4 regions of the Paenibacillus sp. FSL W8-1187 genome follow, and region 1 is predicted to be linked to each of the others. Evidence: riboswitches for the same ligand, from Rfam matches in the RefSeq annotation. Region 1 holds a riboswitch; each other region holds the start of a gene.
The links. Region 1 has a riboswitch for cyclic di-AMP ahead of NYE40_RS09940 (hypothetical protein). Riboswitches for the same ligand answer to the same signal wherever they lie in the genome.
Positions count from the first base shown of each region.

Region 2: linked by a shared signal. The riboswitch ahead of NYE40_RS00140 (3D domain-containing protein) and the one ahead of NYE40_RS09940 (hypothetical protein) in region 1 are both predicted to bind cyclic di-AMP.
Region 3: linked by a shared signal. The riboswitch ahead of NYE40_RS15975 (C40 family peptidase) and the one ahead of NYE40_RS09940 (hypothetical protein) in region 1 are both predicted to bind cyclic di-AMP.
Region 4: linked by a shared signal. The riboswitch ahead of NYE40_RS01135 (C40 family peptidase) and the one ahead of NYE40_RS09940 (hypothetical protein) in region 1 are both predicted to bind cyclic di-AMP.

Region 1 is NZ_CP150181.1:2,327,965-2,335,833, forward strand. Features, by position in the region: gene NYE40_RS09925 (endo-1,4-beta-xylanase) at 1-193, shown strand, start outside; gene NYE40_RS09930 (NAD(P)/FAD-dependent oxidoreductase) at 933-2,351, shown strand; gene NYE40_RS09935 (universal stress protein) at 2,449-3,105, opposite strand; cyclic di-AMP (ydaO/yuaA leader) riboswitch at 3,434-3,632, shown strand; gene NYE40_RS09940 (hypothetical protein) at 3,795-4,232, shown strand; gene kdpA (potassium-transporting ATPase subunit KdpA) at 4,438-6,105, shown strand; gene kdpB (potassium-transporting ATPase subunit KdpB) at 6,136-7,869, shown strand, end outside.
Region 2 is NZ_CP150181.1:24,296-32,164, reverse strand. Features, by position in the region: gene yabG (sporulation peptidase YabG) at 134-1,024, opposite strand; gene rsmA (16S rRNA (adenine(1518)-N(6)/adenine(1519)-N(6))-dimethyltransferase RsmA) at 1,112-1,990, opposite strand; gene rnmV (ribonuclease M5) at 1,987-2,535, opposite strand; gene NYE40_RS00140 (3D domain-containing protein) at 2,683-3,837, opposite strand; cyclic di-AMP (ydaO/yuaA leader) riboswitch at 4,074-4,297, opposite strand; gene NYE40_RS00135 (TatD family hydrolase) at 4,478-5,251, opposite strand; gene NYE40_RS00130 (HD domain-containing protein) at 5,265-6,581, opposite strand; gene NYE40_RS00125 (AbrB/MazE/SpoVT family DNA-binding domain-containing protein) at 6,856-7,110, shown strand; gene rsmI (16S rRNA (cytidine(1402)-2'-O)-methyltransferase) at 7,219-7,869, opposite strand, start outside.
Region 3 is NZ_CP150181.1:3,676,401-3,684,269, reverse strand. Features, by position in the region: gene NYE40_RS16000 (MarR family transcriptional regulator) at 1-353, opposite strand, end outside; gene NYE40_RS15995 (CBS domain-containing protein) at 539-1,006, shown strand; gene NYE40_RS15990 (glycoside hydrolase family 27 protein) at 1,250-2,536, opposite strand; gene NYE40_RS15985 (AraC family transcriptional regulator) at 2,660-3,541, opposite strand; gene NYE40_RS15980 (glycosyl hydrolase family 18 protein) at 3,767-5,077, opposite strand; cyclic di-AMP (ydaO/yuaA leader) riboswitch at 5,391-5,524, shown strand; gene NYE40_RS15975 (C40 family peptidase) at 5,529-6,020, shown strand; gene fosB (metallothiol transferase FosB) at 6,120-6,542, shown strand; gene NYE40_RS15965 (LacI family DNA-binding transcriptional regulator) at 6,798-7,808, opposite strand.
Region 4 is NZ_CP150181.1:239,630-247,498, reverse strand. Features, by position in the region: gene NYE40_RS01160 (GNAT family N-acetyltransferase) at 1-516, shown strand, start outside; gene NYE40_RS01155 (YwhD family protein) at 1,576-2,187, opposite strand; gene NYE40_RS01150 (M1 family metallopeptidase) at 2,374-4,326, shown strand; gene NYE40_RS01145 (hypothetical protein) at 4,355-5,203, shown strand; gene NYE40_RS01140 (hypothetical protein) at 5,457-5,684, shown strand; cyclic di-AMP (ydaO/yuaA leader) riboswitch at 5,920-6,078, shown strand; gene NYE40_RS01135 (C40 family peptidase) at 6,084-6,587, shown strand; gene NYE40_RS01130 (deoxyribodipyrimidine photo-lyase) at 6,720-7,869, shown strand, end outside.

The DNA of each region.
Region 1 (7,869 bases):
CAGCGGCAGCGGACTGGCCGGCTTCAAGGACGCCGGCCAGGTCGCGGACTATGCCCGCGCGGACGCGGAGAAGCTCGTCGCGGCCGGACTTGTCCGCGGCGACGAGGCCGGCCGTCTGAATCCGGCCGGCGCGCTGACCCGCGCCGAAGCGGCGGCCGTTCTCCACGCGGTTTGGAAGCTGCTCCTGCCTTGATCGGGCAAGCAGGATCCTAACCAGAACATCGTCCATTCTTGATCGGTGGAGGCGGTTAAAGCGAGCTTCCTTTAGAAGCGTTAGACAGCTAAAGCCTTGCCGAGGTCGATGAAAGCGACCTTGGCAAGGCTTTTTTTGAAAGAAAGACACGGAATGGATTCAAGCTGGTAGTGTGCGAGCGTGCATCGTCATCAGCGCGTCTTAACGCCATTTTTGCCTTTAGGAAGCGCGGTGCATCGTCATCAGCGCGTCTTAACGCCATTTTTGCCTTTAGGGAGCGCGGCGCATCGTCATCAGCGCGTCTTAACGCCATTTTTGCCTTTAGGGAGCGCGGTGCGTCGTCATCAACACGCCCTAACGCCATTGTGAGACGGAGTCGAAACGAAGAAGTTGAGCAGCTGAGCCCGTTATGACCGTCGATAAGAGGCTGGAATCAGGAACGATGGCAAGCCCCGAGCCGCCCTCTTTGCGCGGCTCTTTTTGCTGCGCAAAGCGATATGAGCCATCAGCAGGATCGTCCCGCTCTTGTCAACGGGCACAAATCGAAGGCGGCGAGTTACAAGTTCTTTCCGCAACTCTTTACGCATTATGTGATAAAATATAACATGAAGGAGACATTGAGAGCCGCGATAAAGGGTTGAAACGGTCTAGTCGCCAAAAAGACGAATCGGATGCGGCAGATAGTCTGACCTCCAGCCGCCGGGCCGGCAAGCGGAACAGCAGAAAGGAACGATGCGGGATGAGCCTAGAGCAACTGAACGCCCAGGTCCAGCGGGACCTGTCTTATATCGCCTTCGGAGGGGCGGGCTGGGTCCAGCCGAGGAGCCATGACGAAGGCCATGTGCATGACGTCGCCATCATCGGCGGCGGCCAGAGCGGACTCGGAGCCGCATTTGCTTTAATGAAGGAACGCGTCTCGAACGTCATCGTCCTCGATGAGAATCCGGAGGGCAAGGAAGGGCCGTGGGAAACGTACGCGCGCATGAACACGCTCCGTACGCCCAAGCATCTGCCGTCCATCGATCTCGGCGTTCCGTCGCTCACGTTCCGCGCCTGGTGGGAGGCGCAGGCAGGCGCGGAGGGCTGGGAGGCGATCGACAAAATTCCGCGCGGGGACTGGATGAGCTACTTGCGCTGGTACCGCCGGGTGCTGAACCTGCCTGTCGTCAACGAGACGCGGCTGACGCTCGTCGAGCCGCTGGAGAAGGGCCTTTACCGGCTCCATCTCGAAGGCCCCGGCGCGCCGGCTCCGCAGCTGCTCGCCCGCAAGGTCATCCTCGCGACCGGCATCCAGGGCGGCGGGGAGTGGCATGTGCCGCCGCTCGTGTCGCGCCATGTGCCGCGCGAGCTGTACGCGCATACGTCCGAGGCGATTGACTTCGAGGCGCTGCGCGGCAAGCGGATCTCCGTGCTCGGCGGAGGCGCGTCGGCGTTCGACAACGCCAGCTTCGCCTTGGCCGCGGGCGTCGCGGAGGCGCATGTATTCGTCCGCCGGCCGGAGCTGCCGCGCATCAATCCGATCCGGCAAATGGAGCACTCGGGCATGATCGAGCATTTCCCGCGGCTGTCCGACGAGGACAAGTACGCCGTCATGGCGCATTTCTTCAAGCACAACCAGCCGCCGACGAACGACACGTTCCAGCGGGCGGCCGCCTGGCCGGGCTTCCGGCTCCATGTCGGAGCGCCCTGGCTCGCGGTGCGGACGGAAGGAGAGCGGGCCGTCGTGACGACGCCGCAGGGCGAGGAGTCGTTCGACTTCCTCGTCGTCAGCACCGGGCTGCTGACCGACCCGGCGCTGCGTCCCGAGCTGCGGCTGGTCGAGCGCCATATCGCCCGCTGGGGCGACCGGTACGAGGCGCCGGCGGACATCGCCAGCCCGGTGCTCGACGCCCATCCGTATTTGACGCCGGGCTTCGCCTTCACGAGCCGGGACGAGGAGGGCGCGTCGCGGCTGCACGGCCTTCACACGTTCAACTACTCCGCGATGATCAGTTGCGGCCTATCCGCCTCCGCGCTGTCGGGCATGCGCCATGCGATACCGAAGCTCGTGTCGGAGGTCGCGGGCGGGCTGTTCCTCGACGATCGCGAGCGGATTCTGGATCAGTTCTACCGGTACGACGAGCTGGAGTTCACGGGCTGGATGGATTCGTTAAGCTGATCTTACGCCCGGCGACCCGGTCTGCCAAATAAAAATCGCGTAAAAACGTCTCCTTAGGGCGTGTTTGCAATCCCGCTTCGGGTTATGCAAACACGCCCTAGCTTCTGCTCCGCCAGAAGGCCGGGAATTCGGGATCGACGACGGCGCCGTGACGCACCTTGAAGGCGCGGCTGCGGCTGCTGCCGTCCTTGAGCTTCAGCAGGCCATGCTCGAACTCGGTATCGCGGCTGCGGAAAAAGACGCCGGAGCATCCATTCTTGTCCAAGGTCCTCTGGATGACGTAGCCGCCGTCCCGCGCGGCGACCGCGACGCGGACGCCGCGCTCATGGGTCCGCTCCAGCTCCTCGTCCAGCCGCTGCACGGCGACGACATGCAGATCGGTCTGGCCGATCCGGCGCAGCAGCGCGTCGACGAAGGAGCCGTGGAACCGCTCCTCCCAGCGCGTCGGCACGGGCTGGCCGACGACGATCTGCGTCATGCGCTCGATCATCGCCGTATGCGCGATCACGTCGACGGCCTTGCGGCCTGCGGACGGCACCGCCCGGAATTCCGCGCCTGCTTCGGCCGCGGCCTCGCGCCAGACGCGCTGCCATTCCTCCTGCGCCGAGCCGGGCGCCGCCTCGACGTCCGACACCACGCTCAGGACGACCAAGCGGCTGCCCGCCGCCGCGGCAAGCTCGGCGCCGCGGCGGATGAGGCGCTCTCCGTGCGGGCCGTACGACAGGCAGACGAGGATGTGTTCCGATTTGGGCATGGCAATTGCTCCTTCGCTTTTTTTTGCTGCTCATCCTACGCGACGAGAGGGCGGTCTGTAAAAGGCGGCGCAGGCGGAATTCAGCCGTCCCGCTTCATGTAAGCGCGACCATCGCCTTCGTTTGCCGAGAATGAAATCGGCGATGGAGGCGGGTTTTTGGCATGCGTCGAGATGAATTCGAGAGAATGAGCGAGATTCAGAGAGAGAAATGGAGATCGATCGGCCTTTCTTGCTCGACAAGCGCGATCGCGGCCGGATTTTCGCCGCTGGCCCGGCTTTACTTTCCGAAAAGTCCGGGTGTAAGATTCGTCTCAGCTAGCCAGACCAGCTTTTGACAACGCTGAGTTTCCGAAATGGAAAACGGGGGAACCAAGCGGAGCCTGCGGCCGCCGATGTGAGAGTCGGCCGCCGCGGCTCCAGGGGTGAATCCTGGGGGAGCGGATCCATGGAATCCGTCTCCCTCGGGTAGGGCGACTCTCACCGTCCGAATCCGACAGCTAACCTCGTAAGCGCAGGAGGCGGCGCGCGCCATAGCGCGCCGTGCTCCGATCGGGAGAGAGGATGATGACGCTTGTGATCTGACCAAGACCACAGGGGCCGCTGCCTCTGTGGTTTTTTGCGCGCTTTTTTCCAAAGCGGATCCCGGTCCGCAGCCGTCCGCCGCCCTCGCCACCCGAAGGAGAACCACCATGGATCTCGATCCCGAAACGATACTCGTCTCGCCGGCCACAGCGGCCGGCGAACGCTTCCTGATGCAGCTGAAGCGCATGCGGATTCCTTGCGCCGCAGTCGTCAACAGCCGCCGCGAAAGGCAGCGGCTGGAGCGCCTCGGCTTAGGTCGAATCATGCAAATCGATACGGCCGAAAAGGACCGCAATCCGGCGCCTGAATGCCGATGCGGCAACGTCTACCTGTTCGAGAGCAGCCTCGCTCTCTGCTGCCGCTATGTGCAGATTTTCCGCGGCTGGACCGGCCGCAGCATCTTCGTCGTCACGCAAGGCCGCGGCTCGGGCGGCGTCTACAAGTCGCTCGGAGCGGATTATGTCATTCATACAAACGGGCAGGACGTCTTTTACCTCATTCAGGACGAAGCCCGCCAAGACAAGGAAAAGGAGCCATTCACATGATGGATATCGGCATGCTCGCCTTGCTGATCGGATTGACCGCCGCGATGCTCGGCCTGCTCGCCTGGTGCGGCAAGCAGGCGCAGGAAGGACGCGAGGAACGATGATCGCGCTCCTGTGGGTTGTCGTCGCGGCCGTGTTCCTCTACCTCGTCTACGTCTTACTTCACCCCGACCAATTCTGACCCAAGAAGGAGCCACCTCCCATGATGGCAGGACTATCCATCGCAATCACGCTGCTGCTCGTGCTGCTGCTGGCCAAGCCGGCGGGGCTGTATCTCTATCGGGCCTACAGCCTGGAGCCGACCGGCCTCGACCGCGTCTTCGGCCCGGCGGAGCGGCTGATCTACCGCCTCGGGGGCATCCGCCCCGGAAGCCAGAGCTGGAAAGCCTACGCCGCGGCGCTGATCGTCAGCAACGGCGTCATGCTGCTGCTCGTCTACGCCGTCTTCCGCACGCAAGCCTATCTCCCGCTCAATCCGAGCGGGATCGCGAACATGGAGCCGCGGCTCGCGTTCAACACGACGATCAGCTTCATGACCAATACGAACCTGCAGCATTACAGCGGCGAAAGCGGCTTATCCTATCTGTCCCAAATGATCGCGATCGTGTTCATGATGTTCGTCTCGCCGGCGACGGGGCTGTGCGCGGCGATGGCGTTCATGAGAGGGCTGGCCGGCAAGCCGATGGGCCATTTCTTCGTCGATCTCGTGCGCTCGATCACGCGGGTGTTGCTGCCGATCGCTTTTGTGCTGGCGCTCGTCTTCGTCGCGCTCGGCGTGCCGCAGACGCTGGAGCCGTCTGCCGCTGCGCAGACGCTGGAGGGCGGGGAGCAGACGATCGCGCGCGGTCCGGTCGCCTCGCTGCTCGCCATCAAGGAGCTCGGCAACAACGGTGGCGGCCATATGGGCGTCAACTCCGCGCATCCGTTCGAAAACCCCGACGCGATCAGCAACCTATTGCAGATGCTGCTCATGCTGCTCGTGCCGACGGCGCTGCCGTTCGCGTACGGCAAGCTCGTCGGCAATCCGAAGCAGGGGCGGGTGCTGTTCGTCTCCATGGCGCTGCTGTTCGTCGTCATGCTGGGCGTCTCGCTGACGGCCGAGCAGGAGGCGAACCCCGCGATCGCGGCGCTCGGCTATGATTCCGGCCAAGGAAGCATGGAAGGAAAGGAAACCCGCTTCGGCGTGCCGCAATCCGCGCTCTATTCAGTCGTGACGACCGCCTCCGAAACCGGCGCCGTCAACTCGATGCACGACTCGTTCACGCCGCTCGGCGGCATGGTGCCGCTCATGAACATGATGCTGAACACCGTGTTCGGCGGCTCCGGCGTCGGCCTCATGAACGTGCTGCTGTACGCGCTGATGGCGGTGTTTCTCTCCGGCCTGATGGTCGGCCGGACGCCGGAGTTTCTCGGCAAGAAGCTGGAGGGTCGCGAAATGAAGCTGATCGCGCTGACGCTGCTCGTGCAGCCGGCGCTCATCCTGCTGCCGACGGCCGCCGCTCTTTATGCTTATCCCGATACGATCTCGAACCCGGGCTACCATGGCCTTACCCAGGCGCTCTACGAGTTCACGTCGTCCGCGGCCAACAACGGCTCCGGCTTCGAGGGACTAGGCGACAATACGCCGTTCTGGAACCTCAGCACCGGCATCGTCATGTACCTGGGGCGGTACGTCTCCATCATCACGCTGCTTGCGGTCGCGGGCTCGCTCGCCGCCAAAAAGGCCGTGCCGGAGACGATCGGCACGTTCCGCACCGATTCGGCTACGTTCGGCGCCGTCTTTCTCGGCACCGTGCTCATCGTCGGCGCGCTGACGTACTTCCCGAGCCTCGTGCTGGGGCCGATCGCCGAGCAGCTGACGCTGAAGCCATAGCCGAACGGACAGAAAAGAGGAGAGCTAGCCATGAGCCAAAATAGATCGACGCTTGGCGGACCGATCGTCCGCCAGGCTCTGAAGGAATCGGTCCTGAAGCTGGATCCGCGGGTGATGGTCCGCAACCCGGTCATGTTCGTCGTCGAGATCGGCTTCGCCGTCACGCTGCTGCTCGCCGTCGTCCCGGATGCGTTCGGGGGCGGCACGCCGGCCTGGTTCAACGTCGTCGTCGCCGCGATCCTGCTGGTGACGCTGCTGTTCGCGAACTTCGCGGAGGCGCTGGCGGAAGGCCGCGGCAAGGCGCAGGCCGACTCGCTCAAGCGCTCCAAGCGCGACGTCGTCGCCTTCCGCGAGAGCGGCTCGGCGGGCCTCAAGGAGGTGCCGGCGAGCGAGCTGCGCAAGGGCGATGTCGTGCGCGTCGAGGCCGGCCAGTGGATTCCCGGCGACGGCGAGGTCATCGAGGGACTCGCGTCCGTCGACGAGTCCGCGATCACCGGCGAGTCCGCTCCGGTCATCAAGGAGGCGGGAGGCGACTTCTCCTCCGTCACCGGAGGGACCAAGGTGCTCAGCGACTCGATCCGCGTCCGCATGACGAGCGATCCGGGCGAGTCGTTCCTCGACCGCATGATCGCTCTCGTCGAGGGAGCGAAGCGGCAGAAGACGCCGAACGAGATCGCGCTCAGCACGGTGCTGACGAGCTTGACGCTTATTTTCCTGATGGTCGTGGCGAGCCTGCCGTTCCTCGGGGGCTTCCTCGGGGTGAAGCTGGAGGTGCCGGTGCTGATCGCCCTGCTCGTCTGCCTCATCCCGACGACGATCGGCGGCCTGCTGTCGGCGATCGGCATCGCCGGCATGGACCGCGTGACGCAGTTCAACGTCATCGCGATGTCGGGCAAGGCGGTCGAGGCGGCCGGCGACATCAACACGATCATCCTCGACAAGACGGGCACGATCACGTACGGCAACCGGATGGCGAGCGAGTTCGTCTCCGTCGGCGGCTGGAGCGAGACGGCCGTCGCCGAGTGGGCGCTCGCCGGCTCCGTCAAGGACGAGACGCCGGAAGGCCGCTCGGTCGTCGAGCTGGCCCGCAAGATGGGGCTGTCGGCGGACCCGGCGCTGGCCGAGGGCGGGGAGTGGATCGAGTTCCGCGCCGAGACGCGGATGAGCGGCCTCGATCTCGCAGATGGACGATGCGTGCGCAAGGGCTCGGTCGACGCGGTCAAGACGTGGGCCAGGCAGAAGGGCGGCGACGTTCCGAGCGATCTGGACGCGAAAAGCGACCGTATCGCCTCGGCGGGCGGCACGCCGCTCGCGGTCGCCGTGGACGAGAAGATCGTCGGCCTCATTTACCTGAAGGATACGGTCAAGCCGGGCATGAAGGAGCGCTTCGAGCAGATGCGCCAGATGGGCATCCGCACGATCATGTGCACCGGCGACAATCCGCTGACCGCGCAGACGATCGCCCGGGAAGCCGGCGTCGACGACTTCATCGCCGAGAGCCGTCCGGAGGACAAGATCGCGGTCATCAAGCGCGAGCAGGCTCAGGGCAAGCTCGTCGCCATGACCGGGGACGGCACGAACGACGCGCCGGCGCTGGCGCAGGCGGATGTCGGCATCGCCATGAACAGCGGCACGACGGCGGCCAAGGAGGCGGCGAACATGGTCGACCTCGACTCCGATCCGTCCAAGATCATCGAGGTCGTAGCGATCGGCAAGCAGCTGCTCATGACGCGCGGCGCGCTGACCACGTTCAGCATCGCGAAC
Region 2 (7,869 bases), 2.3 Mb from region 1:
CACTACCACCTCTTTCCTTGTCCATTATAGCCCAAGAAGGATGGCAATGTCAAATAAACGAAAATTATATCATCGTACCAACTTTAGTGTCAATGAATATTTTTCGACTTTCTCAAGGCGCAAGAGCGGGCTTTCACCCTCCCATATAATAAGGATTCGGCTTGACCTGCTTGACCTCGATCGGCTTCGGCAAGCCGACCCGATAGCGTCCCATCGTCTCGATGCCGCCGACGCCATCGATGCCCGAAATCGTGCCGTGGATGACATCCGGCAGGTTCACGCATTCGCGGATCGACGTGTAGCTCGCCTTGATCGCGATGTAGACCGGATCGAGCGCATGGATCAGGATGCGGCCGGGCGAGCTGGCGAAGTTCGCTCCGGACTGCAGCAGCGCCTCGTAATAGGACTGGCAGGCGCCGGCCACGACGACGAGGTTGTCGCGGTTCTTGTCATATTCGCGGGCGACGTGCACCGCGTTGACGAAGTTCTGCGAGTTCTTGTAGCTGCCGATGCTGTACAGCTCGCTGCGGCCCGGCGTCTTGAGCAGCCCGTCATGGCCCGTGATGACGACGATGTCCGGCTTGACCTGCGGGAGCAGACGATAGAGCAGGTCCGCCATCTGGTTCTCCGCCACGTGCAGCCCTTGAGCAGGCACGTTCATCTGGTTGTACAACTGCATGCTCTTGCGCATGTAGTTCGCATCTCCATCGAGATGCAGCACCTTGCCCGGCAGGTCGAAATACGCATGCTTCTCTTCCGGTCGGTAGTCGAGCTCGCTGGCGAAGGCATGGTCGATGAGTTCCGCGCTCATGCGCCGGTTCGAAGCCTTCACCTTGCTTCTCAGCGATTTCGTGACGCCCAGCTCCTCCGGGTTCGCTACCTTCTCCAGGTCGGCGAGCGGCGCGTCCGCGAGCAGACGGTAATCCGATCCTTTAAGTATGGCCGTATCCCCATAAACCGCCTCCACCCGGAAAAGCACGTCTCCTCCATAGGATCGCCGAACGACAAAATCCCCAGTTTCCACTGTGCCATCACCTCTAGCCTCAGCCTATGGGCAATGAGGGCGAATGGTGACAGCCGGATCGGAAACCGGGGGGTTCAAATCATCAGGTCAGGCTTGCTTCAGGCCTTCCCGCTCGAGGGCCGCCGCGAGCGCGGCATACTCCGGCAGCGAGAGCGTCTCGCCGCGGCGCACCGGGTCGATGCCCGTCTCCTGCAGGACGCGGGTCAGCTCCTCGCGCCGGTTTTTGCCGAGCCAGGACGACAGGTTGTTGTGGATCGTCTTGCGCCGCTGCGCGAAGCACGCCTGCACCGTGCGGAAGAAGAAGTCCTCGTCGGCCACCTCGACCGCAGGCTTGTCCCGCATCGCCAGCTTGATGACCGCCGAGTCGACGTTCGGCTGCGGGATGAACACCGTATGCGGCACGATGCAGACCAGCTCCGGCACCGCGTAGTACTGCACCGCCACGCTGAGGCTGCCGTAGGCTTTGGTGCCCGGCTTCGCCGCCATCCGCTCGGCGACCTCCTTCTGGATCATGACGACGATGTTCTCCAGCGGCAGCCGCTGCTCGAGCAGCTTCATCAGAATCGGCGTCGTCACGTAATAGGGCAGGTTGGCGACGACGCTGACCGCGCTCGTCTCCGCGAACTTGTCGCGGAACAGCTGCTGCAGGTCGAGCTCCAGCACGTCGGCATGCACGACCGAGACATGCTCCTCCGCTCCGAGCACCTCCTGCAGGATCGGGATGAGGCGCTGGTCGATCTCGACCGCGGCGACCGCTTTCGCCTGGCGGGCGAGCTGCTCGGTCAGGGCGCCGATGCCGGGACCGATCTCGAGCGCGCCTTTCGTCTTGTCGAGCCCTGCGGCCGACACGATCTTGTTCAGGATGTTCGGGTCGATCAGGAAGTTCTGGCCCAGGCTCTTCTTGAAGGAGAATCCGTGCCGCTCGATGATTTCCTTCGTCCTTCTCGGTGTCGCTACATCGGTCATGATCCGATTTCCTCCTTCATCTGCTCCAGCGCCTCGCGGAACTCCTTCCGGCTGATCCGGAAGCTTGCGCAGCGCTTCATGAACTGCTTGCCGTTGCAATAGCCGATGCCGAGCCGATTGCCCATGAGCAGCCGGCGCCGCGCGGCATCCGGATGGACGAGCAGCCCCGCCTCCATCAGATCGGCATGGGTGATTTCCGGCTCGCCGGCCGCGCCTTCCGTACGCACGGATGCGAGCGCGCGCCGCACCGCCTCCGGCGAAGCGTTCTCGACGCCGATGTCTCCGCGGTAAAGGGCGTCCTCCTGAGGCAGGAACGCATGCTTGCAGCCGGGAATGCGCTGAGAGACGATCTTGCGGATGCGTTCCCCGGCGTGGTCGGGGTCGGTGAAGATGATGACGCCGCGCCGCTCCATCGCCAGCTCGATCCGGCGGAGCACCTCCTCGCCGACAGCCGAGCCGTTCGTCTCGATCGTATCGGCCTCGACGGCCCGCTTGACCGCCGTCGTGTCGTCCTTGCCCTCGACCACGATGATTTCCTTGATCACTGGCTTGTCTCCTTTGGTTCCGCTTGCTTGCGACAGGGTAAAAGATCACAACTAGCTTTGACCCTTTCGCCGTCCCTTACTCCCCGCTATTTCCTTATAAACGCCCAAAACGGGCCGCTGAAAAACAGCGGGCCCGCTCGCAAAAGATCAGCTCAGCTTCGGCTTGGTCGGTCCAAGGACATAGACCGTATAGCCTCGCTTCTTGCCGAATTTTTTCACGTAGGATTCACTTTCGTAGAACACGTCGATTTTCTTGCCGTTGATCGCTCCGCCCGTATCTTCGGCGCGGCGGAAGCCGATGCCTTCTATATACACCCACCATCCCAGCGGGATGACGTCCGGGTCGACTGCAATGGTGCGCCCTTCGGACACTTTCGCTCCGGAGGCGGTGACGCCGTAACCGGGGTCGCCTTTGGATTTGCCCGTGGAGGCGAATCCGGCGGTATACGCGGTCAGGGTAACGTTGGTGAGAACTTTCTTGGCTTTGAGATCGAGACCGGATTTGGTCTGAGCTAGGGCTGGAGATGAGGATGCCGCGGTCAGGACCGCTGGCTTCGGTTTGGGCTTTTCCTTGGTTCCCACCGCCACGACCTTGCTGACGGCTTGTTTCTCCATGGATTTGGCGAGCAGAGTCTTCGTGACCAGTTTGCCGTCCTGGTACACCTTTTCGAAGGTTTTGACGAGTTGGCCGTTCTGGCCGGCCTTCACCATCTTGAGCTGCCCCTTTTCCAGGGTAGCGTCCTGCTTGCGGACGACGGTGAACGGGATGTCGTGCTTGGTCGTAATCTGATGCTTGTCGATTCTCATGACGCGGATCGTCATGTTGGCTTTCAGCTTGCTTTCGGAGCTCGGGAATACTTTATCCTGCTCCCGTACGGCAATATTGGATTCTCCGATCGCCGCTTCCACGGTCTTTTTGGTGGTCTTCACCTGCAGGGCCTTGCCGTCGGCAAGAATCGTCACCGGCACCGCCTGGTCGATCACGATGCGGTCGCCCTCCTGAAGCGCGGCGCCGAGCGGAATCGACAGCTCGTCATGCGGTCCGACCGCGATCGCCTGCTCCTCCAGCAGCTGCTGGAGCGAGGAATGGCTCGTGCTTACGATTTTCTCCTGCCCGTTCAGCACCAGAGAGACGCTTTTTTCCGACGTCCCTTTCAGCAACACCAAAAACATGAAAGTCATTGCGAGTGAGATCGTTATGCTAAGGATAATCAAACGCAGGTTGTCATGCTTCCATCGCCATTGGAAAGACTTGCTGGATGATCGTTGTACATGGGTTTCCTTTAAAGGGATAGCGCCCACTTCTTCGGTCCTCCTTACATAGCCCCGCCGCCTCGTGTTACGCATGATAATTCAAGACGCGACTATTAGGTTTTGTACGTGCCGAGCAGCACGCCGCTGGCAGCCTCGCCTCACCTCCACCGTTAACCCTATGTCGACGTATAATTCATTATTCAAACAAAAAGAAGCCGTCGACAGAGGATCTGTTTCGTGGCTTCCCGGGTGGTCACGATCAGGTGGAAGTGGAGCACGAGGTTGATCTCTCTTATATGCGCTTACGAGGTTAGCTGACGGGTTCGGGCAAGAGAGCTGCCCTATCGGCTCAAGGACCCTGCTCGTGGTCCCGGCGAATTCACCCCTGGAAAAGTACAGCTTGTCTGGCGGTCAAGCGTCATCCCTTCGGTATGTACGGCTTGCGTCCCCTTCTGCTGCGATGGTTCCCCCGCTCCCCCCGTTCGGGGAGATTAAGCGAATGATGAAAATCCTGCATCACTCAAAGCTCTGTGTTGAATCATACCGTTTCCTTCAAGCGATTGTAAAGACACGATAAAATCCTCTGAGATTCAAAATCGAGGGTTTTCGGGCGATGACGGACGTTTTATTCAAGGAAAGGTCAATCTTTCTCCTCCACAAGTCTTTTTTCATCCGATATCACGCCATTTTAAGAAATTTGGAAACATTTTCTTGCATTTGCCGATGTGATGGAAACGATTTCTTCTACAGATTTACCTTTTATTTCCGCAGCCGTTTCGGCCACGAGCGTGACGAAAGAGGTTTCGTTCCGCTTGCCGCGATGGGGGTGCGGAGCGAGGTAAGGAGAGTCCGTTTCGAGCAGCAATCGGTCCATCGGCACTTGCGCGAGCACCTCTTTGGGAACCCTTGCATTTTTGAACGTGACCGGTCCGCCGAAGGAGATGTAGAAGTTCATGTCGAGGCACTGCTTCGCCGTTTCCCAGCTGCCGGAGAAGCAGTGCATGATGCCTCCGACCTCCTCCGCTTTCTCCTCGCGGAGGATGCGGACGACATCCTCATGGGCGTCGCGGTTATGGATGACGATCGGCTTGCGGCATCGCTTGGCGATCGCGATCTGGTCGCGGAACGCCTGCTGCTGGACCTCCTTCGGCGAGGTGTCCCAGTAATAATCGAGCCCGATTTCTCCGAGCGCGGCGACCTTCGGATTGCTCATCAGCGACTCGATCCAGGCCAGATCGCCCTCGCGCAGATCGGCCGTGTCGGTCGGATGCCAGCCGACGATGGCGTAGACGAAGGGATAAGATTCGGCAAGCTCCAGCGTCGTCGGGATCGTTTCCCGGTTGAAGCCGACATTGAACAGCAGCTCCACGCCGGCTTCCCGCGCGCGCTGAATCGCTTCGGCGCGGTCGTTGTCGAATTTCGGTGAGTCCATATGGGTGTGCGTGTCGATGATTCCTTTCATGGTTCGACTCCTTTCATGCTTCGCCGCTCTGCTCCAAGCCCAGACGGGCCGCCGTACGCGGCTTCAGCTTATGCCGGATCCGTCCGGCGGCTTCTTCATCATAATACAGGCGGTAATGGCCTCGGTGCATGCCCGTGATCGAGGGAACGACATCGGAGCGCAGCGAGATTTCCGTTACGGCTCCGCTCGGCTCGAGCAGCAGGATGGGTGGCTTGCCCCTTCCTCCATCGGTCAGGCCCTCGGTCGCGGATCGATACACATGATAAGGAAGATCGTACGGGAAATCAATTTCAAGCTCATAGCCCGGATCCATTCCCGCCGCCGCCATTTCCTCGAAGCACAGCTGCGCTTCTGATTCATGCTCTTTCTCGAAGGTTATATACTTGTACAATTTGCGATGAAGGAACCGCGAGCACAGCTGCGACAGCAGCTTGTCCTCCTCTTCCGTCCATGCCACGAACGCCGTCTGCACGAGCGCCTCGTCGAGCTTCAGGTAGGAAGGAACATCGAGCTGGCCTTGGAACAGCTTGACGATCGGATCCGGAATCCACCCGAACGGATAGCCCGAGCGGCACAGCTCCTGGGCGCGAAGCAAGATTTTCCGGAGGATGATCTCCGAGCTGCGGGTCACCGGATGGAAGTACACCTGCCAGTACATCTGATACCGGCTCATGAGATAATCCTCCACCGCGTGCATCCCGCTCCCCTTGACGACGATCCGCCCCTGATGGGGCCTCAGCACGCGCAGGATCCGGTCCAGATCGAACGTGCCGTAGTTGGCTCCGGTAAAATAGGCGTCCCGGAGCAGGTAATCCATCCGGTCCGCGTCCATCTGGCTCGAGACGAGATTGACGACGATCGGCTTCTCGTAGTTCTTGCGGATGACCGAGGCCACCTTGCTCGGAAAATCGGCCTCCACCGTGCGCAGGAGCCGGTTCACTTCCGTCTTTCCCTCTATTATATGGCAGCTCCATTCCTCATGGTCGAACTCCATCACTTCCTCGATCGAGTGGGAGAACGGTCCATGCCCCAGATCGTGAAGCAGGGCCGCGCACAGACAGAGCAGCTTCTCTTCCCTCGGCCAATCCGGGTACTCGCTCCGCTCGAATTGCGAGATGATCCGGCGGGTAATCTCATATACGCCCAGCGAATGGCTGAAGCGGCTATGCTCCGCCCCGTGAAAGGTCAGGTAGGTCGTGCCGAGCTGGCGGATCCTCCGCAGCCGCTGAAATTCCGGCGTATCGATCAGATCCCAGATCAGCTGATCTTGCACGTAGATATACTTATGGACAGGATCCTTGAACACCTTTTCTTCTTCCAGCCTCGCCATTGCCCCACCTTGCTTTCTGTTCATAGTTTCGACAAAAACCCCAGGTTTTTGTCGAATGATGTCGCAAATATATTTCCAATTGAAACTTGTCTATAGTAAGATAGCCTAAGTTGGAACCCCTTGTACCGCCTGCAATGCCTTATTTCTTCGCGAATCGCGGCCAAAAAGGCAGGTTGACTGTTTTGGGAATGGTTGGTATGATAGGGATCATAAAAAGTAGCTTTTTGTCGAAACATGACGATACATGAACCTACGAAAGGGGTTAAGTTGCCCTATGATGAAGTCTACCGGAATTGTACGTAAAGTCGATGAGCTCGGACGCGTCGTCATCCCGATCGAACTGCGCCGCACCCTCGGAATCGGGGAGAAGGACGCCCTGGAGATCTACGTGGACGGAGAGCGCATCATGCTCAAGAAATACGAGCCTGCCTGCATCTTCTGCGGAAACGCGGAGAACGTCGCTTACTTCAAAGGAAAGATCGTCTGCAATTCTTGCCTTTCCGAAATGCCTTCCCCTGTGACAAAATAGAATAAATCAGGTATACTAGGTTTTAGCAACTTAACCCAAGGTATTTCTAACCTTTTTATACTCCTTACTTGCCTTCCTGAACCGCTCGCGGCTCAGGAAGGTCTTTTTTTATTTACGCATGACTTCATTATAGACGTCGCGCTTGGAGAGGCCCCGGTCGGCGGCCGCCTGCTTGATCGCCTCCTTGCGGTCCTGGCCAAGACGCTCATAATGCTCGACATGCTGCTCGAGCTCCAGCGCATGCCACCATTCCGTGCCGGCCTCGACTTTCTCCGCCTCCCCCTCGGCGATGACGAGGCAGTATTCGCCCAGCGGCTCCTGCTCCTCCAGATGGGCGATCAGCTCGGACAGCCTTCCCCGCGCCGCTTCCTCATGGCGCTTGGTCAGCTCGCGGATCATCGCCGCCTCCCGGTCGCCGAGCCGCTCGAGCAGCGCAGGCAGCGTCTTGCGGATGCGATGCGGCGACTCGTACAGCAGCAGCGTTCCCGGCAGCGCCTTCAGCGGCTCCAGCCATTTCTCCAGCGACTTCTTGTCCCGCGGCGGGAATCCCGCAAAGGTGAAGCGCTCCGTCGACAGCCCCGACATGATCAGCGCCGACAAAGCGGCGTTCGCTCCAGGCACCGGCACGACCGGGATGCCCCGAGCGGCCGCCTCGCGCGCGAGATCCGCTCCCGGATCGGAAATCGCCGGCATGCCGGCATCGCTCACAAGGGCAATCGAGCTCCCTTCCTCGAGCAGCCGCAGCAGCTCCGGTCCGCT
Region 3 (7,869 bases), 1.3 Mb from region 1:
AGCAGCTCGCCGACGCGCTCGGTCCGCATCTGCTTGTTCCGCTCCAGCTCCAGGCGGCCGAGCTCGGTCAGCTCGAGCGTATAAGCGCGGCGGTCATTCTCCACCGGCCTGCGCGCGAGATGGCCCTTCTTCTCGAGCGCGGCCGTCTGGCGGCTGATTGTCGAGCTGTCCAGCCGGAACTCCTCGGCCAGCGTCTTGACCGACGCCCAGCCGCTGCCGGCGATATGGTCGAGCAGCAAATAGGCGGCGCGGTCGAGGCTGTCGCCGCTCTTGCGGTACGTCGTTTCCGCGATGAGGCGCCGGATCAGGTGGGCCAGCTCCATTTCGATCGTTTCGACTGCATGTGGGTCCATCGTCTCTCCTCCTGACAAGAGAGGCGGCGCCGATCGCCTTCCCGGGCGCCATCCGCCGTCTCCTTGGCCTGCCATGACGCATACTCTGCATTGACAGGCATCTATACAGTTGTATAATACAATTATATAGTTGCATGATGCAAGTATTGTCTAGCAGACGGGAACGCAGCCGGGGGGTGCGGGGGATGAAGGCGCATGAGATCATGGTCCGCCAGGTCCACAAGGTCAAGGAGACGGACACGCTCAAGGACGTCGTCGAGAAGTTCATCAAGTACAGGATCAGCGGCTTGCCGGTCGTCAACGAGCGCAACGAGATCGTCGGCTACATCAGCGACGGCGACATCATGCGCTACATCGGCCAGCGGGAGGACTTCGTCCTCGACGCGTTTTATTTTTCGGCCGTGATGAGCATGAACGAGGGCGAGTACGACGACCGCACGCGCCGGCTGCTCGGGCGCAACGTCATGGAGCTGTCGCGCAAGAAGGTCGTGGCGGTCAGCCAGGACGAGGACGTCGCGCAGATCGCGGGACTGCTCGGCCGCAAGCGGATCAAAAAGGTGCCCGTGCACCGCGGCGGCGTGCTTGTCGGCATCATCAGCCGCGGCGATGTCATCCGGCATTCCTTCGGCAGCTATTTGACCGAGGAAAGCTGAAAAAGGTGGAAGGAGAACCGGCCGAGCCGGCTTCCCTTCCACCTTTTTTGCGTCCGCAGCGCCCGCCGAAGCGGGATCAAGCCGAGCCGAGCGCCGTTCCATGCGAGGGCGGCCCGCCGCTCGGTCCGGCTTCCCGCCGGCAGGATCGCCGCAGCGCAGCCCGCTCGGGCCGGCTTCCCGCCGGCAGGATCGCCCCGGCGCAGCCCGCTCAGCCCGCGGCCTGAACCACGGACTGCCTCCCCGCTAGGCGGGATCGAGCCGGTACAGCGCCGCTCCGTGCGGAGGCAGCTCGGCGCTCAGCCGGCCGTCCGCAAGCTCGGCGGACCGGCCGCTCCACAGCTCCTTGGCCGTGAAGGCGCCGGCGCCTCCGAGCTCGGCGAGCGTCGCCTCGACGGCCGCCGCCCGCTCGCCGACGTTGAACAGCGCCGCGTACAAGCTGCCGCCGTCGCCGTCCGCCGCCCAGACGATCGAGCCGCCCTCGCGCTTGACCAGCCGGGCGCCGCTGCTGCTCCGGTGCAGGCGCAGCACGTCGCGGTTCGTCAGCAGGCTGTTCGTCCACGCGTCGTTGTCGCGCAGCTCGCCTCCGAAAAACAGCGGCGAGCGGAACAGGCACCAGAGCGTCATCATCGTCACCTGCTCGTCCCGCGTGAAGCGGGTCAGCCGGTCGGCGCCGCCTCCGTCGACGGAGCGGATGCCGATATGGCCGAGCGGCAGCATGTCGCAGTCCGGCCAGGCGCCGTCCGCTCCGAGGCCCTGCCACCGCTCGCAGCGGTCGAACATGTCGAGCAGCAGCTCCCAGCGGTCCCAAAAGTCGTCGGTGATGCGCCATAGATTCGCTCCGGCCTTGAGCTGCTCGGCCTGCTCGACCGCCGCGGGTCCGGGCGACAGGCTCAGCACGATCGGCCGCCCGCAGCGGTCGATCGCCCGCCGGATCAGCGCGATCTCCTCGAGATGGGCGCCGTACAGCCGGGACGCGGCGATGTCGTCGACCTTGACGAAGTCGACGCCCCACTCCGCATACAGCTCGAACAGCGAGTCGTAGTACGCCTGCGAGCCTTCGTGCCGCGGATCGACGCCGTACATGTCGGTGTTCCACGGGCAGATCGAGTTCGGATGCGCGATGTCGCGCGCCGTCGCCTCGCTGCCGAGGATCGGGGACGCGGCATGGACTGCCTGGCGGGGGATGCCGCGCATGATGTGGATGCCGAACTTCAAGCCGAGCCCGTGCACGTAATCGGCGAGCGGACGGAAGCCTTTGCCGCCGGCGGCGGACGGAAAGCGGTTCGCGGCGGGCATCAGGCGGGAATGGCCGTCCATCTCCAGTGGAACGAACTTGCGGTAGAGGGAGCTGCTCGCTCCGGGCTCGTACCACTGGATGTCGACGACGACGTACTCCCAGCCGAACGGCTTCAGCCGCTCGGCCATGTATTCCGCGTTGCCGCGGATTTCTTGCTCGGTGACGGCTGCGCCGTAGCAGTCCCAGCTGTTCCAGCCCATGGGCGGGGTCGGCGCGAGGTTCAGATGGCTCATCGTTTCCTCCTGTTTTCGCATCAAGCAGCGTTCTTTCTTGAACTATACTCGACGCGTCCCGGCGCCAACTACGACAATTTCACGCAGGCAATAGCATGAAATTGCTGTCTTGCTCCGAGAGGCTCAGTCGAAAAAGATGCGGCTGTAGGGAAGCCCTTCGCCGCCCAGGCGGAACGAGCCCGGCGTCCGGCCGGTCAGCCTGCGGAACGCCTTGATGAAATAGCTGCCGCTGCTGTAGCCGACAGCCGCGCCGATCCGCTCGATGCTCCAGTCCGTCGAGCCGAGCAGCTCCACGGCCTTCTGGATGCGCACGCGGGCGAGGTACTGCGCCGGCGTCACGCCGGCATGGCGGGCGAAGCTGCGGACGAAGTGGAATCGGGACAAGCCGACTCGGTCGGCCAGCTCATGCTGGCTGATCATGTCGGCATAGCGCGTCCGCATGCAGTCGGCCGCTTCGCGGATCGCAGCGGGCCAGTCCGTCTCCGGCCGGGCGCCGGTCGACGCCCAGCGGCAGAGCTCGACGAGAAAGGCGTGCACGCAGGAGGAGGCGACGAACGGATCGGATATTCCGCCCGCGCTGGCGCGCTGGAACAGATCGCGCAGCAGCAGGATCGGCGGACTGTCCGCCGACAGGCGGGGAAAGGGGCCGGTCCTGCTTTTGACGTAGTCCCACAAGCCCTGCGCATGCGTCGGCCGGAGGAGAACGAAATAGAACTCCCACGGCTCCTTTCCTCCCGGATAGCGGTAGCGGTGACGCCCGGGAATTTCCGTCATGAACGCTTCTCCCGCCGCCAGCCGGCGTTCGCCGCCGCTCTCGTAGATTCCTTCGCCGCTCGTCGTATATTGGAAAAGCAGGAGCGGGCCGTCGGTCCTCTTCTCCCCGTCCCAGTCGTAGTCCGTCGAGTCGATCGCCTCACGGCCGACCGCGAACAGGCTGCAAAGCGGCAGCTCCGCGCTCTCCTGGAAGCGGAACCCGTAGATGCCGTAGCCCTCGTTTCTCGCCATATGCGCCCGTCCCTTCCTCCATGCTGAATGAATCCATCGTAAAGCGGACGGGCGGCGCTGTCCACCTGCGGTAGGCGCTTGGGAGAAAAACGAGCGGCGGCAAGCCGCCGGAGACGATGCGTCCGCGCGTCAAGCGAGCCGCGGCAGGCGAAAAGGCGAAAATGCCGCAGGTCCGTTTGGACCAGCGGCATTTCTCCGCGCCTGCCGTCATGCCGGGCGAGGCGGTCAGGAATTCAGCGCCGTGTGGATCGCTCCCAGCAGCTCGCCGTCCAAGTTCTGCCCGTACTCCCAGAACATGATGCCCGCGAGGCTGTTCGCTTTCAGGTACTTGACCTTTTCGGCTAGCGACTGCGTGTCGTCGTAGCTGAGGAAGCCGCCGCCGCTGTTCGTCAGATACGGAGCCTTGGCCGCATCGTCCCATTGGCGCGTCCAGCCGTTTTTGTTGATGAAGCCGGCCTTGAGCTCGTCGTACGTATAGTCGGCCGTGCCGTGGGAGTAGAACGCGCCGCCGATGACCAGCTTGGACGCGGGCAGCCCCTTGCTCTTGAGCAGCTTGACGGCGGTGTCGACGCTGTAGCTGGCGCGCGAGGAGTTGTAAAGCGCCGTATGATGCGTGCCCGAGCCGGCCTGCATGTCGTAGGTCATCACGTTCAGGAAGTCGAACGACGGCTGCACGGCGGCGATGTCGATGTTGCCGAGGCCGTAGTCCGAAGCGCCTACGGCGGCGGTCAGCTGGTACTTGTTGCTGCCTCGGCCGTCCGCTGCGCTGCCTGCGTCAAGCACCGAACGGAGCTTTTGGATGAACAGCGTATAGTTCTGCTTGTCGCCGGCGGCCGGGTATTCCCAGTCGATGTCGACGCCGTCCAGCTTGTTGGCGCGGATGTAGGAAAGGGCGCTGTTCGCGAACGCCGTCCGGCTGGCGTCGGTCGAGGCCGCGCCGGCGAAGCCTTGCGAGCGGCCCCAGCCGCCGACGGAGACGAGCACCTTCAGGCTCGGATTTTTGCTGCGCAGCGTCGTCAGCTGGGCGAGCTTGGAGGCGTCGCCGCCGCTCACGCCGTTGTTGGCCACGTCGGCGAAGGCGTAGAACACATGCGTCAGCTTTTCGGCCGGCACGGTGCTCACGTTCGGGAAATGCCAGTCGGCGACGTAGGCGCCGGTAATCTTGCCGCCCGGAGCGCCGGGCGTCGGAGTCGGCGTCGCGCTAGGCGAAGGCGTCTTGGTCGGAGTCGGCGTCGGAGTCGGAGCGGACGAGCAGGCGCCGAGCGATTTCCATGCGCCCCATGGGCCGGACAGGTCGGGGCGCTCGTTCGTCGTCCACCACTTCGCTTCGTACAGCGTGCTGCTGTACACGGCTTTCTGGCCCGCGGTGTAGATCGCCGAGGCCGACCAGGCGGAGACGCCGGTGCAGGCATCGGCGGCATGGGCGGTGCGGACGGCGAGCGAGCCCGGCACGATCGAGCCGATCAGGAACACGGCGAGCAGCAGCGCGCGCAAAGCCTGGAAGCGGGGGGTGGAAGTGCGGGATTTTGCGGACATGAAAGTCCTCCTTTTCAAAAGTAGGATAAAAAAGCGGAATTCGGCAGGCGGCCTCCTTTCACTCGAAGAGTTCCACTATTATCCTATTAAATTCATAACGCTTAAAGGATAGTTTCTCAGAATGGCAGGGGGAAATATCCATTTCTTCCTCTGGGCAGGAGGACAGGGGCGAAAATCGCGTCCATTCGATGATATGAGCAGAAGGGCCTAGGCTGATTTATGAGAAAAGTAAGGGATTTGATGAGGGACTTCTAATATTTCCCGGGCAGGGATTCGACAAAAAACTACGAATATTAACCTTTAATAAAAATGATGAATCATCATGCCGAATTTTCGAGAAGAAAAACGGGGGAACCATACCGGGTGAATGAATCTTGCAAGAGAGGATTCTAGGGAACCTTCAACCGAACCCACAGCTAACTTCGTAGGCATCCGAAGGGAGAAGCAACTTGTGAAGAAAGTCATCCTGTCCATGCTTGGCCTGGTTCTGCTTCTGACGTTCAGCAGCAGCGCGTTCGCGAATACGCCGGATCTCGACAGCGCGATCAAAAAAGTCATCGGCACGCCTTACAAATACGGCGGCACGACGACAGCCGGCTTCGACTGCTCCGGCTTCGTCCGCCATATTTTCAACCAGTTCGACGTCAAGCTGCCCCGCACGTCCAAGTCGCAGGCTCAGGTCGGCTCCAAAGTGGACAAGGACGATCTTCGTCCCGGCGATCTCGTCTTCTTCAATACGAGCGGCCGCGGCATCTCGCATGCCGGCATCTACGTCGGCGACGGCAAGTTCGCCCACGCCTCCAGCAAGGGCGTGCGCTACACGAAGCTGAGCGATTCCTACTACGCCAAGCGGTACGTCACCGCCCGCCGCGTCGTCACCGGCGAGGACTACAGCAAGATGATCGGCGAGGACGACGGCGAGGACGTCGCCGGCGAAGAATAAGCATGGTCGTTGAAGTCCCGGCAGCTTGGGCTGCCGGGACTTTTTGCATCCGGACCCGCAGGGGAGCCGTTGGCGATACAGGAGGAGGAGGAGTCCATCATGAAGCTGCAAGGCCTTAATCATCTGCTGTTCAGCGTCTCGTCGCTGGAGCGGTCGATCGCGTTCTATCGGGAGGCGTTCGGCGCGAAGCTGCTCGTGCGCGGACGGTCGACCGCTTATTTCGATCTGGACGGTCTGTGGCTCGCCTTGAACGAAGAAAAGGATCTCCCGCGCGAGGAGATCCGTCTGTCTTATACGCATATCGCCTTTTCCATTAAAGAGGAGGAGTTCGACGAGGCGGTGTCCCGGCTGCGGCGCATCGGCGCGGACATCTTGCCGGGACGGGAGCGGGACGAGCGTGACCGGCGCTCGGTCTACTTCGCAGACCCCGACGGCCACAAGTTCGAATTCCATACCGGCACGCTGGCGGACCGGATGGCCTATTATCGCCAGACCAAGCCGCATATGGAGTTTTTTGACTAGAGGCTCCGCATGGCTCATAGGCCCGCGCAGTCGTTTCGTTAGCGCTTAGAAGCCTCGCTCGCGGACAGAAAGGAACAAGGGGCTGTCCCGGCATCCGTGAAACGGACGTCGGGACAGCCCCTTGTCGCATGGCCGCCTCTGGCGCCGCAGCCTCTCGCTCCTCGGGTTCGCGAACGGCAGAGCCGCGGCTTCTCGCCGCTCGGATTCGCGAACGGCAGCGCCGCTCCAGGCTCCAGGCCTACCGCGCAGCTGCTTTCATCGCTCTCGCTTGCGGCTCGACGAGCGCACGATCAGCTCCGCCGGCAGGATGAGCGTGCGCGGGCCGCTGCCGTCGCCGTTTTCGATCCGGTCGACGAGGCGCTCCAGGCCGAGCGCGCCGAACTGATAGGCCGGCTGCGCGGCCACCGTCAGGAACGGACTCAAAATGCTGGCGAAGCCGAGATCGTCGAAGCAGACGACCGACAGATCGTCCGGCACAGCCAGGCCGCGCTCGCGCAGCGACTGGATGACGCCGAGCGCGAGGAAGTTGTTGGCGGCAAAAATGGCCGTCGGCGGGGAGCTCAACGCCAGCAGTGGGTCGAGATCGCTCGGATTGAAGCCGTCCGAATAGTCGAGATGGCGGACGAGCGTCTCGTCATACGGGAGGTCGTTCAGCTTGAGCGCGTCCCGATAGCCCGCATGGCGCTCGCGCGCGGTGGAGACGTCCTCCGATCCGTTCACCAGCGCGATGCGCTCGTGGCCGAGTCCGATCAGATGCTCGACGAGCCGGCGCGCCCCGTCGCGGCTTTCGCCGAGGATGCGGTCCGCCTGGATGCCGGGCACGTCCCGGTCGAGCAGCACATAGGGAATGCGGTGCTGCTCCAGCAGCCGCAGATGCGGGGCGGAGCCGTCGCCGGCCGGAGCGAACAGCACGCCGTCCACGCGCGTGGAGAGGATCATGTCCACATAGTCCTTTTCCTTGCCGTAATCCTCGTCGCTGTTGCCGAACAGCAGCCGATAGCCGAGCCGCTTGGCCGCATCCTCCGCCCCCCGCGCCAGCGTCGTATAAAACGGGTTGGCGATGTCGGCGATGAGCAGGGAGAGGATGTTCGTCTTCTGCAGGACGAGGCTGCGGGCGTTGGAGTTCGGCACGTACTGCAGCTCCTCCATCACCTGCCGGACCCGCTTTCTCGTCGCTTCGCTGATCCGGCCGGTATCGTTGATGACCCGCGACACTGTCATGGCGGAGACGCCGGCCACGCGGGCGATGTCGTAGATGGTGACCATGAAGCTCCCCCGTTCCCTTTTTACAAGCTGCAATCATTGTAGCCAATGCGGTCTATTGACA
Region 4 (7,869 bases), 2.1 Mb from region 1:
TTCCCGCCTCACGGGCGCAAGCCGGAGGCGCTGCTGCGCCGCATGCTGGAGCGCGGCCAGGCGTATGTGTTCGTGCTGGCAAACGAGGACTCGCAGGCGCGCCTTCACCCGGCAGCCGCGATGGCGCTAGCCGGCCCGGGCGGGAGCGGGCTTATCGTCGACTACCTCGCCGTCGACCCGGCGCTGCGCGGGCAGGGACTCGGCAGCCGTCTGCTGGACGAGCTGGAGCGCTGGGCGCTGGAGCGGACGACCGCGAGCGCGCTCGTCATCGAGACGGAGGCCGGAGCAGGCAAAGAGAACGAGGGTCGACGCGTATTTTGGGAGCGAGCCGGCTTTGTTGCCCCGGACGGGTATGTGCATCGCTACATCTGGGTGCCGGAGCCGTATGCGGCGATGTACCGGCCGCTGCCCGGACGCGAAGGCGGCCTGCTGCCTCCTCCCAGCGGCAGGCAGCTGTTCCGCTGGATCGAGGGATTTCATGCTCGGGCCTACCGCGGGTTCCGCGAGGAGGAGTAGACGGGGCTTTAGCCGGCGGGCTGGGCAGCCGAGCTGGGCAAGTCGAGTCGGGGCAGCCGAGTCGGGGCATTTCGGCTGGGCCGTCGGGCTGGGGCAGTCGGGCTGGGGCAGTCGGGCTGGGGCAGTCCGGCTGGGGCCGTCGGGCTGGGGCAGTCCGGCTGGGACGGTCCGGCTGGGGCCGTCGGGCTGGGGCAGTCGGGCTGCTCAGAGGCCTCGGCAAAGAGCCGCTCTTTGGCCTGGAGCGGGACCTCGCCGGCAGGCTTGTCAGGCATCCGCTTCACCGTGAATTCTAACGACGCGTCATCTCGTTAGACGCCATAAAATAGACCTACGAAAAACGTAACGACTCCTCAACTTGTTAAAATCGAATTCGGGCCCAGAATCAGAGCGAAATAGACCTGACTTGGCGTCTAACGAGCTGATTCGTCGCAAGAAATCGCGAAACCCTCTCAAACCTCTTCTTACGATCTGATTCGTCGTTAGGCAAACTCATGCTTGACGCCGCCCCTACCCGGAATGAAAGCTAGCAGCCGTCTAATCTCGTTTCAGCTGACCTGCTCCAGCGAGCTTGCAGCCGCCAGCCGGATGGTCCTGACCACGCATGCCGTTGGCCAGGCGGTCCAGATTGGCCCTGAGCCCCTGTCGCCCGCCTTCTGGCACGACAACAAAAAGAGGCTGACCGGAGACATCCACCTCGGTGGACGTTCCGGCCAGCCTCTTTGCATGCGGTGCAGCAGCGCCATGCTCGACACTGGCGGGCAATCCGTCAGCTGCCAGCTGCTCAGGCAGCGCAAGCTGAGCCGCAGCTCCCGAGCTTGCGTTGCATCGGCGGCACTTGCGATACATCAGCAACGCCCGCGCTTGCGTGGCATCGGCAGCACTTGCGATACATCAGCAACGCCCGCGCTCCGCGCTTGCGTTGCATCCGCAGCGCCTGCCGCTTCCCCTGGCTTCGCCGCTCTACCCGTTATCCCGGCTCCCGCCGGTCATGCCGCTCCATCATCCGGCCGCCGGCCGGTCGCCCTGGTCCGTCAGCCGACGCGCCTCCGGCCGGTCCTGCTACTCCGCCAGATGATCCTTGAGCGCCTGCGGCGAATGCTCCCACCACTCGGCGTTGTGCGAGATCAGCAGCTCGCGCAGCACGGCCTTCTCCTCGGGAGACAGCTCGTCCAGCACGAAGCGGCGCTTGATTGCATAGTCGAGGTTGTTGACATGCTGGGCGAGAATCTTCCAGCCGCGGCGCGCCTCGGTGTCGACGAGCATCGGACAGGCGGTCGCTCCCGCATAGAAAGAGCCCTCCTCGTCGCGGTCGACCGCGACCCAGACGATCCACACCGGACGGCCGTTCGGCACGTTCGCCTTGTCGGGGCTGAACTTGATCCCCTTCTCCACCTTGCTCTTGGCGTGCATCGCGCCGTTGTCGATGTAAGCCTCTCCGCCGTCGATGATGACGGAGGAGACGCGGCTGAGGTCGATCGTGCCCGCGCCGAAGCCGCGATGCTCCTTGTTGCTGACGACGTTCAGCGACAGCGAGCGCTTGCCCTTGGCCGGCTGCGCGTCCGCGGCCGGCGTTCCTTGCGCGCCGTCCGGACGGCCTGCTCCGGCATCGCCCTCCGCAGACGCCGCTTCCGCCGCGCCCTCCGGACGCTTCGCTTCCTTATTCTCTTCCATGCCCCGCTCCCTTCCATGACTTTCCGTGTCCAAAGACAAGCCATCTATGGTCCGAGCCCCCGCCCGCACGCCGCTCCCGGCGTACAAGCAGGGGCTTGTATTCGATATTTTTCATTTTAGCTAATAATCCGGCAAAAGCAAACATATAGATGGCTTACAAGCTTGTCAACGGGAGGGAACCGGTTCATGACCTGTCGCCGATCATACAAACCTTTTCTGCATGCAGCCCTGCTGCTCGCCCTCTTGCCGCTGCCGTGGGCCGGAACGGGACTGGCCTACGCGGAGCCTGCCGCCGGACAGGCCGCCACGCCCGCAGTCGAAGCCTCCCCGGCTCCCGCCCCCGTGACGCAGCCGCTGTCCCAGCGCGTCACGGACTACCAGATCCAGGTCAAGCTGAGCGGCAAGACGCTGACCGGCACCGAGACCGTCACGTGGAAAAATCCCGGCAAGAAGACCGTGTCGGACATGTACCTTCATCTGTATCCGAACGCCTTTCTGTCGGACGAGACGACGTTCATGAAGGAGTCGGGCGGACGGCTCCGCGAGGACAAGGCGACCGAGGCGAGCCGCGGCTACATGCGGCTGGAGTCGCTCAAGACCGAGGACGGCGCGAGCCTGATGCCGCGCGTGCACTTCGTCCAGCCGGACGACGGCAACGAGAGCGACTACACGCTGGCCAAGCTCAAGCTCCCGCAGCCGGTCGCGCCCGGCGAGGAAGTGACGCTGCACATCGGCTTCAGCGTCGGCCTGCCGGAGGTGTTCGCGCGCATGGGCTACTCCGGCAGCTTCGTCATGGCCGGCCAGTGGTTCCCGAAGATCGCCGCCTACAACACCGCGTCCGGCTCGCGCCCCGAGGGCTGGAACGCCCATCAGTACCACGGCAACTCCGAGTTCTACAGCGACTTCGGCCTCTACTCGGTCAAGATCGACGTGCCGGCCGGCTACAAGGTGGCGGCGACCGGCGTGCAGACGAAGCCCGCCGAGGCGTCCAAGGACGGCCAGACGTTCACGTTCTACGCCGAGGACGTGCATGACTTCGCCTGGTCGGCCTCGCCGGACTTCCTCTACAGCGAGGAGGCGTTCTCCGCGCCGGGCGTGCCCGGCGTGCGCATCAAGCTTTACCTCGACCCGCTCCACAAGAAGCTGGCCGAGCGCTACATGCATGCGGCCAAGTCGGCTCTCGCCAAGTACTCGCAGTGGTACGGCGCCTATCCCTACAGCACGCTGTCGATCGTCGTCCCTCCCACGGCCGCGAACGGTGCCGGGGGCATGGAGTATCCGACGCTCGTGACCGCCTTCGGCGCCGATACGGACAATCCCGGCTACAGCCTCGAGCGCACCGTCGTGCATGAGATCGGGCATCAGTACTGGTACGGCATGGTCGCGTCCAATGAATTCGAGGAAGCCTGGCTCGACGAGGGCTTCACCTCCTACTCGGAGGACAAGATCATGGAAAGCGAGTACGGCGTCGAGCCGCGCACCGCGCTGGAGGCGAGCTACGTCACCGATCCCGCTCCGCTCAAGCTGCTGTCCTGGTCGTACGGCTCCCATGGCCGCTACGCCGACAACGTCTACAGCCGGGCGAAGCTCGTGCTGACCGGCATCGAGCAGCGGACGGGACCGACGATGATGAACAAGATCCTGCGGACGTATTTCAACCAGTACAAATTCAAGCATCCGACGACGGCCGACTTCAAGCGGGTCGTGGAGCAGGTGACCAAGGACAGCTGGGACGACTACTTCAGCCAGTTCGTCTATGGCGGCCAGACGGCCGACTACGCGGTCGACTCGATCCGCGTCTCCCCGCTGGAAAGCGGCGGCGGCAAGCCCGGCTACGAGTCGCAGGTCGTCATCCGCCGCCTCGACGGCGTATACGGCCCGGTGAACATCCGCTTCCGCTTCGCCGACGGACGGACGATCGAGCGCATGTGGGACGGCGTGGAGGCCGACACGAGCTTCAAGCTGACCTCCTCCTCCCCGCTGCTGTGGGCGGCGGTCGATCCGGATCGGCTCAACGTGCTGGACAACCGGCAGATCAACAACTTCCTGCGCGCCGAGGCGCCGGCGGACCAGCGGGTGCGGATCAGCCTCGGCATCGTCAAGGCGCTGGAATGGCTCGCAGGAGCGTTCGCCTGGTGAGGGCGGCGGAAGAAAGGAGCGTGATCCCGTGTCCACCTATCTCAAGCAAGGCTGGGGGCTGACTGTCAAGCATCTGCCGATCGCCGCCTTCCTGTTCCTGTACCGGCTGCTGTGGGGCTTCTTCCTGTACCGGCTCGTCGACTCCGTCGTGCGCCCGCTCGTGCAGCGCTATCCCGGGGCGGACGGAGCCGCCACCGGCGCAGACGCGATCTTCTGGGCGGAGTCGCAGTTCCGGCTGCTCAAGACGGATCTGGCCCATCCGTATCTGTGGCTGCTGGGCGGACTGCTGCTCGCCCGCCTGCTGCTCGGTCCGCTGCTGAGCGCCGGACTCGCCTACTCCGTGCGGCATGCCGCGGAATCCGGAGCCGAAGGAGGCACGCGCTTCCTCGAGGGCATCCGCGTCTGCTGGAAGCCGTTCATCCTGCTCGCTGCCGCCGAGCTGACGCTCGCGCTCGCTCCGGCCGTCTGGCTTGCGCGGGAGGGCTTCCAACGCTTCCAGCACTACAGCTCGCTGCCGCAGCTGGCCGCGGACGCGCTGCCCTGGGCCGGAGCGTGGCTGCTCTGGATCGGACTGCTCCATGTGCTGATCCTCAGCCTGCAGTTCGGCGCGGCAAGCGGCCTGGGCGCAGGGGCGAGCTTCCGCCAGGCGCTGCGCCGCCTGCTGCCGCTGGCAGGCGTCAGCCTCGTCCTGCTGCTGCTGTCGGGCCTGCTGCAAGCCGGCGTCAGCGCTGGGGCGATGGCCTGGGCCGGCCTTGCCGCCATCGTCATCCAGCAAGGGTATCATTTCGTCCGCACGCTGATCGACGTCTGGATCCTCTCCGCGCAGTACAGCTGCTGGTCCGACAAGCCAGATGCCGGAGGACGTCAGGTTAGTTGACAAATCCGAATGTCCATCCTATAATTGTGTAAATTCTCTGACAATTTTGTCTTGTTTTTCGGACCCGAATGCGGTGTATATAACATCCAGGCCGGCCGCGCAGCGCCGCCCCGGCACCGCCCCGCGAACACCAAACCTTCATCTGCCGATGATCGTACGATCATCATCCGCAGCTTTAATGGAGCATAGAAGCCATCGAATGCAGGACATGCTAGAGGAGAGTTTCATTTTAGAGAGAGAGGAAAGATTGACCATGACCGAAAAAATCTACGCCTACTACGAGCAGCTGCATCAAGCGACCGGCGATCTGCTGGACCGCGCCGGCGCCTACCGGAACGCGCAGGAGCTGGAAGCCCTGCAGAGCGAGCACGCCCGCCTGCGCCCGGAAGGGCTCGACCTCAGCGAGGCCGCGCTGACCCGCCTGATGGGCATGCGCACGAAGCTGCTCACGTTGATGGAAAACTCGCTGTACACGGCCTGATCCCCCGATTCGGATCGCTCCGGCGCGAACGACGCGCCGACCGCAAAAGCGCCCCTCGCGAGGGGCGCTTTTTTTCGATGCGGCAGAGCCGAAGCGGCCCGCCGGCAGAGGCGTCGATTCGACTCCAGCCCCCGAAGCAAGCGCTGTCATTTGTCTCTTTCAACATGAGAATTATGAGAAAATGTCGGGAAAGGGAGGAAAATAGCTTAAAGAAAAGAATACCACTTCCAGAAGCAGTTCAAACATGCCGAGTTCCATGACTATGGAAACGGGGGAACCATCTCAGGGTGAATTGATTTCGCCCTCCTCGCCGCAAGGCAGGAAGGCCGAGAAATCATAGGGAACCTTCAACCGAACCCCACAGCTAACCTCGTAGGCTCTGGAAGGAGCACTTCAGCTTTGAAGAAGAAAGCCGCAGCAATCGCACTCGGACTTGCCCTGCTGTTCTCGGCAGGCGCGCAAAGCGCATCGGCAGGATCCAAAATGGACGGCGTCATCAGCGACGTCATCGGCACGCCGTACAAGTCGGCGGGCACCACCTCGAAAGGCTTCGACTGCTCGGGCTTCACGTCCTACGTGTTCAAGCAGTTCAAGATCACGCTCCCCCACTCGTCCGCGGCTCAATCGGCCATGGGCAAGAAGGTCGCCAAAGACGACCTGAAGGCGGGAGATCTCGTGTTCTTCAATACGAGCGGCAAGGGCGTCTCCCATGTGGGCGTCTACGTCGGCGACGGCAAGTTCGCTCACGCTTCCTCAAGCCGAGGCGTGACGATCAGCGAGCTGAGCGAGTCCTACTACGCCAAGCGCTATATGTCCGCCCGCCGCGTCATGGACGAAAAGACGTTCGAGAAGTACGCGGACGACGCTGCCGACCAGCCGGACGGCGGTCCGGACGTCGATTAAAAGCCTTTCGAAGTCGGACGAGCAGACCGCAGCAAGCCTCCCCTCGGAGCGCCTGCTGCGGTTTGTTTGCATTCCGGCAGGGTAGTACGGAAAGAGCATGATCGGCCGCGGCCGATCCAAGGAGGCAAGGACATGTATCTGTTCATCCACCGCAAGGATCTCCGAGCGGGCGATCTGCGCGCGTTCGACTACGCCGCCAGCCTTGGCATGCCGGGCATCCATGCGCTGATCCTCGACCCGGCGCAGCTCGGGGACGGCCGCGCCGAGTCCCATCCCGGACGGCATTTCCTGCGGGCGGCCGGTCTGCTGCTGCGGGATTATGCGGCGCAAGGAGCCGAGCTGCAGCTGCTGCACGGCAATCCCGCCCTCGTGCTGGACGAGCTGCTCGAGCGGGAGCCGATCCGCGAGGTCGTCGTCACCGCCGACCATACGCCTTATGCGCGGCGGCGGGACGAGCGGCTCGCCGCCGTCTGCCGCAGCCGGGGCGTGCGCTGGACGGCGCTGGAGGACGTGCCGCTCGCCGATCTGGACGCATTCCAGGAGCAGACGGGAAGAAAAGAGCCGTACCGCGTGTTCACGCCGTTCTACCGGGCGTGGAACGGTTATGTCCGCTCGCGGCTCGCGCCGCCTCCGGCCGTCGCTGCCGGCGGCCTGCCGATCGCCCGGCTCTCCGGCGGCGGCAGCTGGAGCGTGCCGGGCGAGCTGGCCGGCCTGCTCGCGGCCCCCGTGCCGGAGGACGAGCGGCCCGAGCGGCAGCTGGAGCGGTTCCTCGGCGGCAGCCTGCAGGCGTACGAGGAGCTGCGCGACCGCTACGCGCTGGATGCCGGGAGCGGCCTCTCGCGCTGGCTGAACGTCGGCGCGCTGTCGGCCCGGCGCGCCTACGGCCTCGCCCTGGATGCCGCCCGGACCGAGGACGGGCGCGAGCCGCTTGCCTTCGGCGGAGCGGCCGACTGGCGGGCGGACGCCGCGGGCCAGCTCGAGCTGGCGCTGCCGGGCAGCGGCGAAGGCCCGGGCTCCGCGCCGCGCGATCCGTCGGCCGCGGCGGCGCGCTCCGGCGCGGAGAGCTGGATCCGCCAGCTCGCCTGGCGGGAGTTCTACCTGTACCAGGCGCGGTTCGACGCGGACTTTTTCCGCTATGAGGAGCAGGTCGACCTGTCCGGCCTGACGGAGCGGCATGCGGAGGCATGGCGGCAAGGCCGCACCGGCATCCCGCTCATCGACGCGGCGATGACGCAGCTGCGGACGACCGGCGAGCTGCCGAACCGGCTGCGCATGATCGCGG